Regions from separate parts of the Pediococcus sp. M21F004 genome, predicted to be linked through region 1. Evidence: predicted binding sites of a transcription regulator. Region 1 holds the regulator's gene; the other holds the start of a gene.
The links. Region 1 encodes NrdR, which represses ribonucleotide reductase genes. Its sites were predicted from a motif close to ACACNATATATNGTGT; they were not measured.
Positions count from the first base shown of each region.

Region 2: a site for NrdR is predicted at 2,218-2,233, ahead of pnuC (nicotinamide riboside transporter PnuC). Genes of this name have one in related genera too.

Region 1 is NZ_CP177314.1:560,847-566,500, reverse strand. It holds gene polA (DNA polymerase I) at 1-1,710, shown strand, start outside; gene mutM (bifunctional DNA-formamidopyrimidine glycosylase/DNA-(apurinic or apyrimidinic site) lyase) at 1,734-2,573, shown strand; gene coaE (dephospho-CoA kinase) at 2,573-3,169, shown strand; gene nrdR (transcriptional regulator NrdR) at 3,190-3,693, shown strand; gene ACLHK8_RS02935 (replication initiation and membrane attachment family protein) at 3,693-5,096, shown strand; gene dnaI (primosomal protein DnaI) at 5,099-5,654, shown strand, end outside.
Region 2 is NZ_CP177314.1:1,704,523-1,710,176, forward strand. It holds gene ACLHK8_RS08525 (ISL3 family transposase) at 1-1,290, opposite strand; gene pnuC (nicotinamide riboside transporter PnuC) at 1,380-2,147, opposite strand; gene ACLHK8_RS08535 (YdcF family protein) at 2,376-3,395, shown strand; gene ACLHK8_RS08540 (hypothetical protein) at 3,434-4,348, shown strand; gene ACLHK8_RS08545 (SDR family oxidoreductase) at 4,633-5,523, shown strand; gene amaP (alkaline shock response membrane anchor protein AmaP) at 5,536-5,654, shown strand, end outside.

The DNA.
Region 1 (5,654 bases):
GCTAAATTAAAGGGTGAGATGGCTTTTTATTTGGAGATGCCCGAAAAAAATTATCATGTGTCAGATTTAGTAGGATTCGGAATTGGTCGTGAAGATAAGTGGTTTGTTTCTAGAAATGTTGATTTATTAACTACGGCCACATTTAAAAAACTTTTCACAGATCCAAACAACCAAATAAGTGTCTTCGATCTTAAAAGGACCTATGTGGGATTAAACCGCCTGGGGGTATCCTTCACAAACGGGAAAAATGATATTCTTTTGGAATCGTACTTGTTAGATACCAATGATAATTCTAACGATCTTGGTGCTTTAGCTCATCGCCATGGGTATCAAGATATTAAGACAGACGAAGAGGTTTATGGAACTGGTGTGAAACGTCATATTCCAGATGACGATGCAGAATTTTTAACACATTTAGCAGCCAAGCTTCGGGCTATTCAGCAGTTGGTACCGCAGCTAAAAAGTGAGCTTGAACAAAACGAACAAATCAAATTGTATACCGATATCGAGTTACCAATTGCTTTAGTCCTTTCCAAAATGGAAATTGCGGGCGTTCGCGTAGATACCAATCGTTTGGAACAGATGGAAAGTGAATTCACAGAACGACTGACTGAAATTGAACAAACCATCTACAATGAAGCCGGCGAAGAATTCAATATTAAATCTACTAAACAACTTGGCTCAATTTTATTTGAAAAATTAGGACTGCCAAGTTCTAAAAAAACGAAAACAGGCTATTCAACCGCAGTTAGCGTTTTGGAAGGTTTAAGAGGACAAGCCCCAATTATTGATAATATTTTAATTTACCGACAAATTTCAAAAATTCAATCAACTTACGTAAAAGGATTATTGAAAGTTGTCCATTCTTCAGATCAAAAAGTGCACACAACCTATCTCCAAACCTTGACGCAAACCGGTCGTTTGTCTTCAATTGATCCTAACTTGCAAAACATTCCGATCCGCTTAGAGGAAGGTCGTAAAATTCGACAGGCATTTGTTCCAAGTGAAGATAATGCGCAAATCTTTTCGTCCGATTATTCCCAAATTGAATTACGGGTTTTAGCACACATTACTGGTGACAAAAATATGCAGGCGGCATTTAAAAATGGGGAAGATATTCATGCTAGTACTGCGGTCCGGATTTTTGGTTTAAAGGATGCATCCGAAGTGACACCGAATATTCGACGCCAGGCAAAAGCTGTTAATTTTGGGATCGTGTATGGAATTAGCGATTATGGTTTGTCGCAAAATATTGGTATTTCACGAAAGCAAGCTAAAACCTTTATTGATACTTACTTCCAGGAATATCCAGGGGTTAAAGCATTTATGGATCAAATCGTTGAAACAGCTAGAAAGCAAGGCTATGTAGAAACGATTGCGCACCGACGTCGTTATTTACCAGACATTAACTCTAGCAATCATAATCAACGCTCGTTTGCTGAGAGAACGGCTATGAACACGCCAATTCAAGGCAGTGCTGCTGATATTATTAAAATTGCGATGATTCAAATGCAAGATGAGTTAGAAAAGCGACAGTTAAAAACCAAAATGTTGCTACAGGTTCATGATGAACTGATCTTTGAAGTGCCTGATGATGAATTGGCGTTAGTTAAGGATCTAGTGCCAAGTATCATGGATTCTGCAGTGAAATTAGACGTCCCTCTGAAAGTAGAGAGCGCGTTTGGCAAAAGCTGGTATAATGCTAAATAACAAATGAATAAGAAGGAATTATTATGCCTGAATTACCAGAAGTTGAAACGGTAAAACGTGGATTAGATGCCCTAGTTGTCGGTAAAAAAATCAAAAAAATTGATATTTACTATCCAAAAATGGTTTTACCAAATGTAACCGAATTTACCAAAGCCTTAACTGGCCAAACAATTCAAGGAATTGATCGCCGTGGAAAATATCTTCTTTTTCACTTTAGTGATCAACAATCTATGGTGTCGCATTTACGGATGGAAGGAAAGTATTCTGTTCATTCACATGAAATGCCGTTAAACAAACATGATCATGTGGTTTTTGAGTTTACAGATGGTTCAGAGTTACGCTATAACGATACAAGAAAATTTGGGCGTATGGTTCTAGTACCAACGGGCGAAGAATTTACTGTTGCTGGTCTGAAAACAATTGGGCCGGAACCAACCCCGGAAACGCTAAGTGTTGAATACATGGCGGAAACGATGAAAAAACATCATAAATCCATTAAATCGTTTTTGTTGGATCAAAATATGATTGCTGGACTAGGCAATATTTATTGTGATGAGGTCCTTTGGTTAGCAAAAATTCACCCGTTACAACCTACGAATACCATTTCACTTAGCAAGATTGTTACACTAAGAGAGAAAATTTTTGAAGAACTTAACTTAGCGATTCAAGCAAAGGGGACCACCGTTTTTTCATATCTAGATGCTAGTGGACATGCAGGAAGTTTTCAAAATCAATTACATGTTTATCAAAGAACTGGAAAACCCTGTGAACGATGTGGTACAGCGATTGAGCGGATTAAAGTGGCTCAACGGGGGACTCATTTTTGTCCGTTTTGTCAGAAATTAATTGAGGTTAAAGGTTAATGACAGTTATCTTAGGATTAACTGGTGGCATTGCTACAGGGAAGTCAACGGTTAGCAGTTATTTAAAAAAACTAGGGTATCCAGTCGTTGACGCAGACCAGATTGCTCGTGAGATTGTGCAGCCAGGGACTATAGTTGCTGACCAACTGCGGACAATTTTCAGGGATGCAATTTTTGATGGTGCTAAGCTAAATCGAAATCGGTTAGGAAAAATTGTTTTTGGAAGCTCTGTGCAATTACAAAAACTTAATGCGGTGATGCAACCGGCAATTAGAACGAAAATTCTACAAACATTAAAAGCAGAAAAAAAAGAGTCGACAAAATTAATTGTTTTGGACGCGCCACTGCTCTTAGAACAAGGATATCAGAAGTTTGTGGATCAAATTATGGTTGTTGTGAGTGATGCCAACGTTCAACGGGAGCGTTTAATCCGCCGTGATGGCTTTTCTAAAAAAGAAGCTGAACAGCGAATAACGGCGCAGTGGTCCTTAGAAAAGAAGATTAGTTTCGCTGATATTGTGATTGATAACAGTGGGTCTATTGAAGAAACGCGTCAGCAAGTGGTAAAATGGCTTGACAATAGTAAGTTACGTTAGTAAGTGGAGGTAGAGTGCCCATGAGATGTCCACATTGTCATCACAATGGTTCTCGAGTGGTGGATAGTCGTCCAACAGATGATGGGCGTGTGATCCGCCGCAGAAGAGAATGTGAAGCATGCGGTTTTAGATTTACAACGTTTGAAAGAATTGAAGCATCACCTTTGTTGGTGATTAAGAAAAACGGGACACGAGAAGAGTTTAATCGAGAAAAACTACTTCGCGGGCTTATTCGGTCTGCTGAAAAACGGCCAGTTGGTATGGACGAAATGTCCAAAATTGTGGATGAAGTTGAAAACAAAATTCGGGCTCTAGGCGAAAATGAAGTTTCTAGCCAAATCATTGGTGAGTATGTCATGAACTTACTGGCAAAAGTCGATGAAATTGCTTATATTCGTTTTGCCAGTGTCTACCGTCAATTTAAGGATATGAATGTATTTATGTCAGAATTGAAAGATATGATGGCAAAAGACAAAGCGACTAAAAAGAAAACTTCCAAAAAAGATGATGGTGGCGAGTCATAATGAATGAAGGATGGGCTAATTTAAGCCCCAAAGATGGGTTTTTAGTTACTCAAAGGGACTATTTGAGCGATTTTGATCAAAAAGTCCTTACTTTTTTATACCAACCGATTATTGGAGCTAAGGCGTTTAGCTTATTTTTGACGCTTTGGACCGAAATGAGTCCGACAACCATTCGTTCAGAGAGAAAGTCGCATTTAGAATTATTTGATATTCTGAATTGTGATTTACCCAATTTCTACTTGAGTCGACAAAAGTTGGAGGGAATCGGATTACTTAAATCTTTTGAAGGACAAGATAACCTTGGCCGTTATTTTGTGTATCAATTGATCAGACCTATATCACCAGACGCGTTTTTTAAGGATGATTTGCTGAGCAGCTTGCTTCTTGAAGCCATTGGTGAAAATCGGTTTAAAGAACTTGCTGCACAGTTTAAACTAACGCAGGTTGATAAAAAAAATCTAAAAGATGTTTCAACTGATTTTTTGACTGCTTTTCATATTTCAGATAACACGATTAAAGAACCTAATTCCTTAATTCGTGAGACTCAAGCAGAATTTAAGCAGGCAAAATCACAAACGGAGGATCAACCAATCAAGGTTGAAAACAATGATTTTGATTTTAAATTATTAAAAGACCTTCTGAGTCATGGTTTTACCAAGTGGGAGTCTGTTAATCAAGCCCAACGACTAATCTTGAGTGAACACCTTTTGTATGGAATTGACGAAGTTGAAATGAGCCGTCAAATTGGTCAAGCAACGGATTTAGTGACCAATCAGTTAAACACCAAGAAATTACAACAACAGATTTCTAAAAGCTTTACTAGCCAAACGGCCCATAAACAAGGTTATGCGGCGAGTCCTTCAAGTACAGAAACTAAACCAGTAGAAAGTTCGAAGACAGACGAAAACAAGTTGACGTCAGAAGACAAGCAGCTGATTAAAGCGGCTAAGTCCTATGCACCGGCAACTTATTTGGAAAATCTGAAGATGGCTATCCATGGTGGCTATGTCACGTACGGTGAAAAACAAATACTTAAAGATTTAATTGATCGGAATTTATTTCCAGTGAGTGTTATAAATATTTTGCTCTCATACATTGTTATTGACCGGGGCGTCACAACGCTCCCTGGAAAATTAGTGGATACGGTGGTGAACAGCTGGAGTCGGGCACACGTTTCAACACCAGAAGATGCTATTCTACAAATTAAAAGTTTTGCTACTGAAAAAAATAGCGCTCGTAAGCCAAGGATAAGTACACGAAAAGTTATTGAAAAAGAAACATTACCAGATTGGGCAAAAAATGATACACCAACTGTTAAAACGACCCCAATTAAAAAGAGTGATCAAGAACTTTTGCAGCGGCGTTTGAAAGAAATGCGTAAACAGAATAAGGAGGAAAATTAGCCATGGAAAATATACGTGAGGTTTTAAAAGAACTCATGAGTAAACGTCAATTAGACACGAAATTTCAGGACCTAATGACTCCGGTTTACGAAGATGCAGATGTTCTCAAATTTTGTGAAGAACATAAAAATGAGTTATCTACTGATGGTGTAGCTCGTTCTGCGTCAAAACTTTATGAATATGTTCAAGAACGTGATAAATATAATCGTAATGAGCCAACCTTAATGCCCGGATATCAGCCAATTTTGATTGTAAATAATCATATGATTGAGGTGTCTTATCAACCCAGCAAAAAGTTATTAGCAAACGAAAAACAACGTGCTTTTAATATGCGCGTTAAGGCTGTTAATATGCCAAAAATGATCAGACGGGCTCGGTTTGACGATTTTTTTCCGGATCAGGATCGTCAGACTGCGTTAACGGCTGCCTTGAATTTTATTCAAGCTTATGAAAAAGACCCCCATCAATTTCACAAAGGTCTTTATTTAACAGGTAGTTTTGGAGTGGGAAAGACCTATCTTTTAGGCGCAATTGCTAACGAATTAGCTACGCAAGGAT
Region 2 (5,654 bases), 950 kb from region 1:
TTACTCATGAATTAAACTGATACGAATGAAGAAGCTATGAATATTTCGAAAACCAAAACAGCTACGCTTTAATACCTTGATTTTACGATTAAGTCCTTCAATAGGACCGTTAGAATACGGATAACGACAACTGTTGAGCACTGCTGAGCCGTTCTTAACGAAGGTTGAAATGGTGACGTCCATTTGATTACCAGCTACTTGGTAGTTGGTAATCAAATTTTTAAATTCCGTGGCATCCTTTTGGTGAATAGCGGTTAGAATGCCTTGATAAGTTTGATACACAGTTTTGAATTCTGGAAATTCATCTAAGGCAAGGTCGATGGCGTTCTGTTGGGTCATATACTCGTTAATGCCTCGTAAATAGATAAGCTTAGTGTCATTGATTTTCTCTTCTGCCAAATGAAATAAACGCCATTGAGATTTAAGGATGCGGTAAATGCGTGAATGCTTATCTTGAAAAGTACGGATAATACGTGTACGTTCATTGTCTAGTGCACGACCAGCAAGCTGAATAATGTGGAAACGGTCAATAATCGTGACAGCATTCGGGAATAAACGATGAATAAAGCTAGCATATTCGGCGTTCATATCAATAGTAATTGTTTGAACTTTCGCACGTTCTTGAACTGAATAACGAGCTTCAAAGTAATCAATGATATCCTTACTGAGACGATCTTTGAGGGTCACAATGCGGCGATGACTAACGGCATCGCAACAGTTAAAGGACATTAGATGATTACAGGAACGAAATTCATCGAAACAAAGATTTGGCGGAAGTTGCTTAACACGGTAAGCCAAGTGAATATTTGCATTTAAAATACGTTGAACACTACTTGGTGAAATGCCACAAATTTTAGCGATTTCTTTACTGGTCAGCATGTCACGAGCTAGCACAATGACCTGATGTTTAACATTGTGGGTAAAAGTTTCATTACGTCTAACGAGGTTAGTTTTAGCTCCACAGGTTTTTAAACAATGTTGGCATTGATATCTTTGTCGTCTTAGCTGCATTTCATAACGTCCGCCTGATAAGGTTCCCAACCTTAGATGACTAACGTGGGTACCGTTTTTAATTAGACTTTTATGGCCACAATGGGGACATTTCACAAGCTGATAAGAAAGGTTGGCGTGAACGACATGAATTCGTTGTCCATTCGGGCAACGTTTCTTGGTAACACCAGTTACGGTTATATTTGGGTCTGTCATTTCAAACAAGCTTAAGATAGAATTAGTTAGGGACATCTGTTTTTCCTCTTTTCGATTTTGTTTGGCGATTAAATCGTAGCACAAAGAGGACAGATGTCCTTTTAATTTTCAAAATAAAAACTGGTATCAGTTATTCACCAATACCAGAAAGTGTAGACCCGTTTTTTAGTTGTTTAAGCATGTGCGTGTGACACGTCGGCAGCTGTTTCTTCGCCGTAATTTGTTTCTTCTTTAATAAGACGAGCACGTTCTTTTTTGTTATACCATGGAGATGTTGTAAATGCCAAAACATCATTGATCAAGTAGATTGAGCTATTTACAAACATGGCAAGTGTTGCTGATCCTTGACGGAATGAAATGAACCAGAGAACCATTTGAGCAAGTCCTGAAGCAACCCACCAGAAGTATTGGTTGTTGAAACGTAGGAAGCAAATCACACCAGCTGTTAAACTGATCGAGAAGCTAATTGCATCAACCCAAGGACGAGGATCGTTGGTGAAGGTTCCAATTAAGTATCCTGAAACAAAGTAAACAACGATGGTTGAAGCAATTGCGACAAACCAAGTTTTACCAGTGAACTTACGAATCTTAGAAACCATGTTGACGTTCCAGCTTGAACTCAATAAAACAGGTAAATCAAGGGTGACAACATAAGCCAATTGTTCAGCCATACTTAGGTAGTTTTTGGCGGCTAAACCAGTTACAATAAAACAAATTGCTGATAAAATTCCTAACCAACCGTTAACAGATTTAGCAGCGTTAATTGCTAAAATACATAAAACACCTAAAGTTGTTCCGATGAAAGTTGTGATGGTTAAAGCTGTGATTGGGGCACTGACTAGAGTCATAATCTGACAGCCAAGACTGAAGAAAAATAGATAGTAGTTTTGTTGAGGCCACCCCTTCAATTGATGTGCCAAAAAGTGTAAATAATTAGACATTTGCTTCTCTTCCTCTCTTGTTTCTATGTATATGGCCATATACTATATGTTCTGATTTAAAAATCAATCAACACTATATATTGTATTACGAAATAAATTAAATGAAAGACTTGAATTTAATTTTTTTTTGGTGTAAGGGAAACAAAACGATAAAAGATGAATAAGTTTTAAACTTTTCTTTTGGTTAAATTCCTTCTAAAATGAAGATAGAGAAGTGAGGTGAAGAGGATGAATTTCAGCTATTGGGGCAGTATTTGTTTAGCTGTTTTTGTGACATTATGGTTAACTGATCGACGTCGTTTTTTAAATGGCTATTTTTTTACTGCTAGTGTGATATGCTTTTTCTTTGCCGGTTGGCAGTGGCTTGAAGCAACACAAGCTCCCTGGATGCAAGTGTTATTAATGATTAGCAGCTTGGCGTTTACAATAATTATTCCGATTGCTCTGGCTCTTTTTGCGTTAGCTTGTATTATTTATAGTCGGCGATTAATCCAAGAAGTTGGCGTTCATCCGGGATATCGATTGTTGGAAATGGTTGGTTTTATTATTTTAGCAATGTTTTTTCTTACCTTACTTAATTTATTTATGTTTCATAGTTCACTGCTTTGGGTTTTATTGGGGATATTTTATTTATGGACAGCGTATTTCATGATTGGTTTTATTTCATACGCAGTAGCTTCCGTTCTCGATGAATTGCCAGTTCGTTATGCAGTGGATTTTATCGTCATTTTGGGGGCGGGCTTGTTGCCTGATGGAACTGTTTCTAAAATTCTGCAAAAACGCCTTGATAAGGGAATTGCTATTTATCGAAAACAACTAAAACGTGGTGGTCATCCTCAATTTGTGGTTTCTGGTGGTCAGGGGACTGATGAGATTATATCTGAAAGCCAGGCGATGAGAGATTATTTGATCGAAGCTGGAATTTCAAATTCGAAAATTATTCAAGAGGACCGATCTACATCTACTTATGAAAACTTGCGATTTTCGCAAATCTTGATGACAAAGGAAAAGGTCTTTCACCGAGCCGTTTTTGTAACCAATAGTTTTCATGTCTTTCGCGCGGGTTTAATTGCTAAACAGTTGAATTCTACGATGACGGGAATCAGCGCACCTACAACCATGCACTATTTGCCGTTTGCAGCATTTCGAGAATATTTGGCTTTAATCGTTATGTTTAAATGGATTAATGTTTTGGCATTGATTATGACAACTCTGTGTTATTTAACCTACTTGTTAATAACGCATTAGGGGGAACATGGTATAATGTAGCCAAGGAGGAGAAAATCATGACCTTACAATTAAAAATAAAAAAAAGCCTAGTTGGCGTAGTTGCAGTGCTGATGTTAGTTTCCTTAGCCGCATGTAGCAGCACCAGTAAACAAAGTGGAAATGCACACAGTTCTTCTACATCATCTAAGTCCGAAAAAACTAACCAACAAAAAGCCGCCGTTTTATATATGAAAGCTCAAAAACAAATTGAGGATGGCAAAACCGATAATGCGTTGGCAACGTTGAAGTCCGCCCAGAAACTTGATGAAACAAACGGAAAAGTTAGTGAGCTGTTATCGAATGTCCAAAATTATCTTGCTGCTAAAGAGGCGTTGAACAATGGCGATACAACGTCAGCAAATTCTAGTTTAGCCAAGATTACCTCTGAGCAAGCGAATAGCTCAACGTTAAAATCACAAGCCAAAAGTTTGGGAGATCAAGCGACTCAATTACAGAATGCCAAAAAATATTATCAAAATGCCTATGACGCCGTTTCTAACGGGTATTACGAGACCGCAACTGCAGATCTTGCCTTACTTAATAATTTGTCATCAAGTATCAGTGGGGTAAAAGCCTTACAGGATCAAGGGAAAGCTTTAACTAGTCAGATTAATTCAGCAACTAGTAATTCGTCTGCTAGTCAAAACTCAAGTTCCAGCACAACAACCAGTTCATCTTCAGAACCAATTGGCAATTTAACGGATAAGGAAACAGATTCGGTTATTTCTTCGTTCCAGAGTGCCGCCGGAATTGCAAATCAGGCGGGTCTCTCATATGGAGTAAACCAGATTGGCACTAATTATTACCAGATTGAAGTGCGTCAAAATAATTCATCTAATACAGTTGGAAGTTTGACTGGCATGTATCGATATAATGCCCAGACCGGCAGTGTTTCTAAATTGAATACGATCAGTGGCGTTTATGAAAAATAGTTTATTTAACTAACCTGTACTATCTTAACCAGACATAATCTGTGTGGTTGGAATAGTCAGGTTTTTTATTTTGATAATTTTTATAGTCCAAAACAGAAAAGTTCATTATTTTCAATATTTTTCTAGAAGATTGGTCAAGTTGATCAATCTTTTTTTGCAAACGATTTACTTTGAAATACATAACAGCCTTATTGTATTTATAAGAGAATAATGAGCATTTATCTTCCATTGGTCCTTTTTTTTCGATATGCTTAAATTATCAAACAGAGAAGGAAGTGAAGCTAATGGAACCGGATTTGAAGGATCCTCGTTATTTATACCATGAGGATGGTTTTGAAAAGCAGAACCAAGAAACACCTGCTCTTCAAGCCGAAATGAAGCCAATTCCTGATTGTGGTGAAAACAGTTATCGTGGAAATCACAAGTTAGAAAATCGGCGTGCCTTAGTTACAGGTGGTGATTCTGGAATTGGACGGGCCGCAGCAATTGCACTAGCCCGTGAAGGCGCTGATGTAGCAATCCAGTACTTTCCTGGAGAAGAACGTGATGCACAAGAAGTTGCTCATTACATTGAAGAAACAGGGCGTAAATCATTGTTGCTGCCAGCTGATCTTCGCCAAGATGATGTTCCCGCAGAAATTGTGCGAAAAGTGTTGGCAGAGTTTGGTGGACTAGATACCTTAATTTTAAACGCTGGTCAGCAAATCTCCCAACCTTCAATTGAAGAGCTCCCGATTAAACAAGTTCAGGATACTTTCCAGGTGAATATTGTCTCGATGTTTGCCCTAGTTCAGGAGGCTTTACCACATTTGCCGCCAGGCAGCAGTATTGTGACGACAACTTCGATTCAGGCTTTTAATCCCAGCGCGCATTTAATGGATTATGCCGCAACCAAGGCAGCCATTGCTAATTTTACAGTCACTCTTGCCAAGCAACTGGCTGACAAGGGGATTCGAGTTAACGGTGTAGCGCCTGGCCCAATTTGGACACCTATTCAGCTAGATCAGGGGCAACCCAAAGCTGCCCTTCCAAAATTTGGTCAGGATTCATTATTAAAGCGGGCTGGACAACCAGTGGAGTTAGCGCCAGTTTATGTTTTCTTAGCTTCGAATGAGGCTAGTTATGTGACTGCCCAAATCTACGGGGTGACAGGTGGAGAAGCCATTAATCTATAGGAGGACAAAGTTATGAACAAATGGTCCAAAACGTTATTTATTATTTGTTCGCTAGTGCTTCTGCTGCTTTGTTTGGTGGTTATCTCTTTAACATGGCCGTGGGGATCTAGCTCGATGTTTTTAAACGCAAT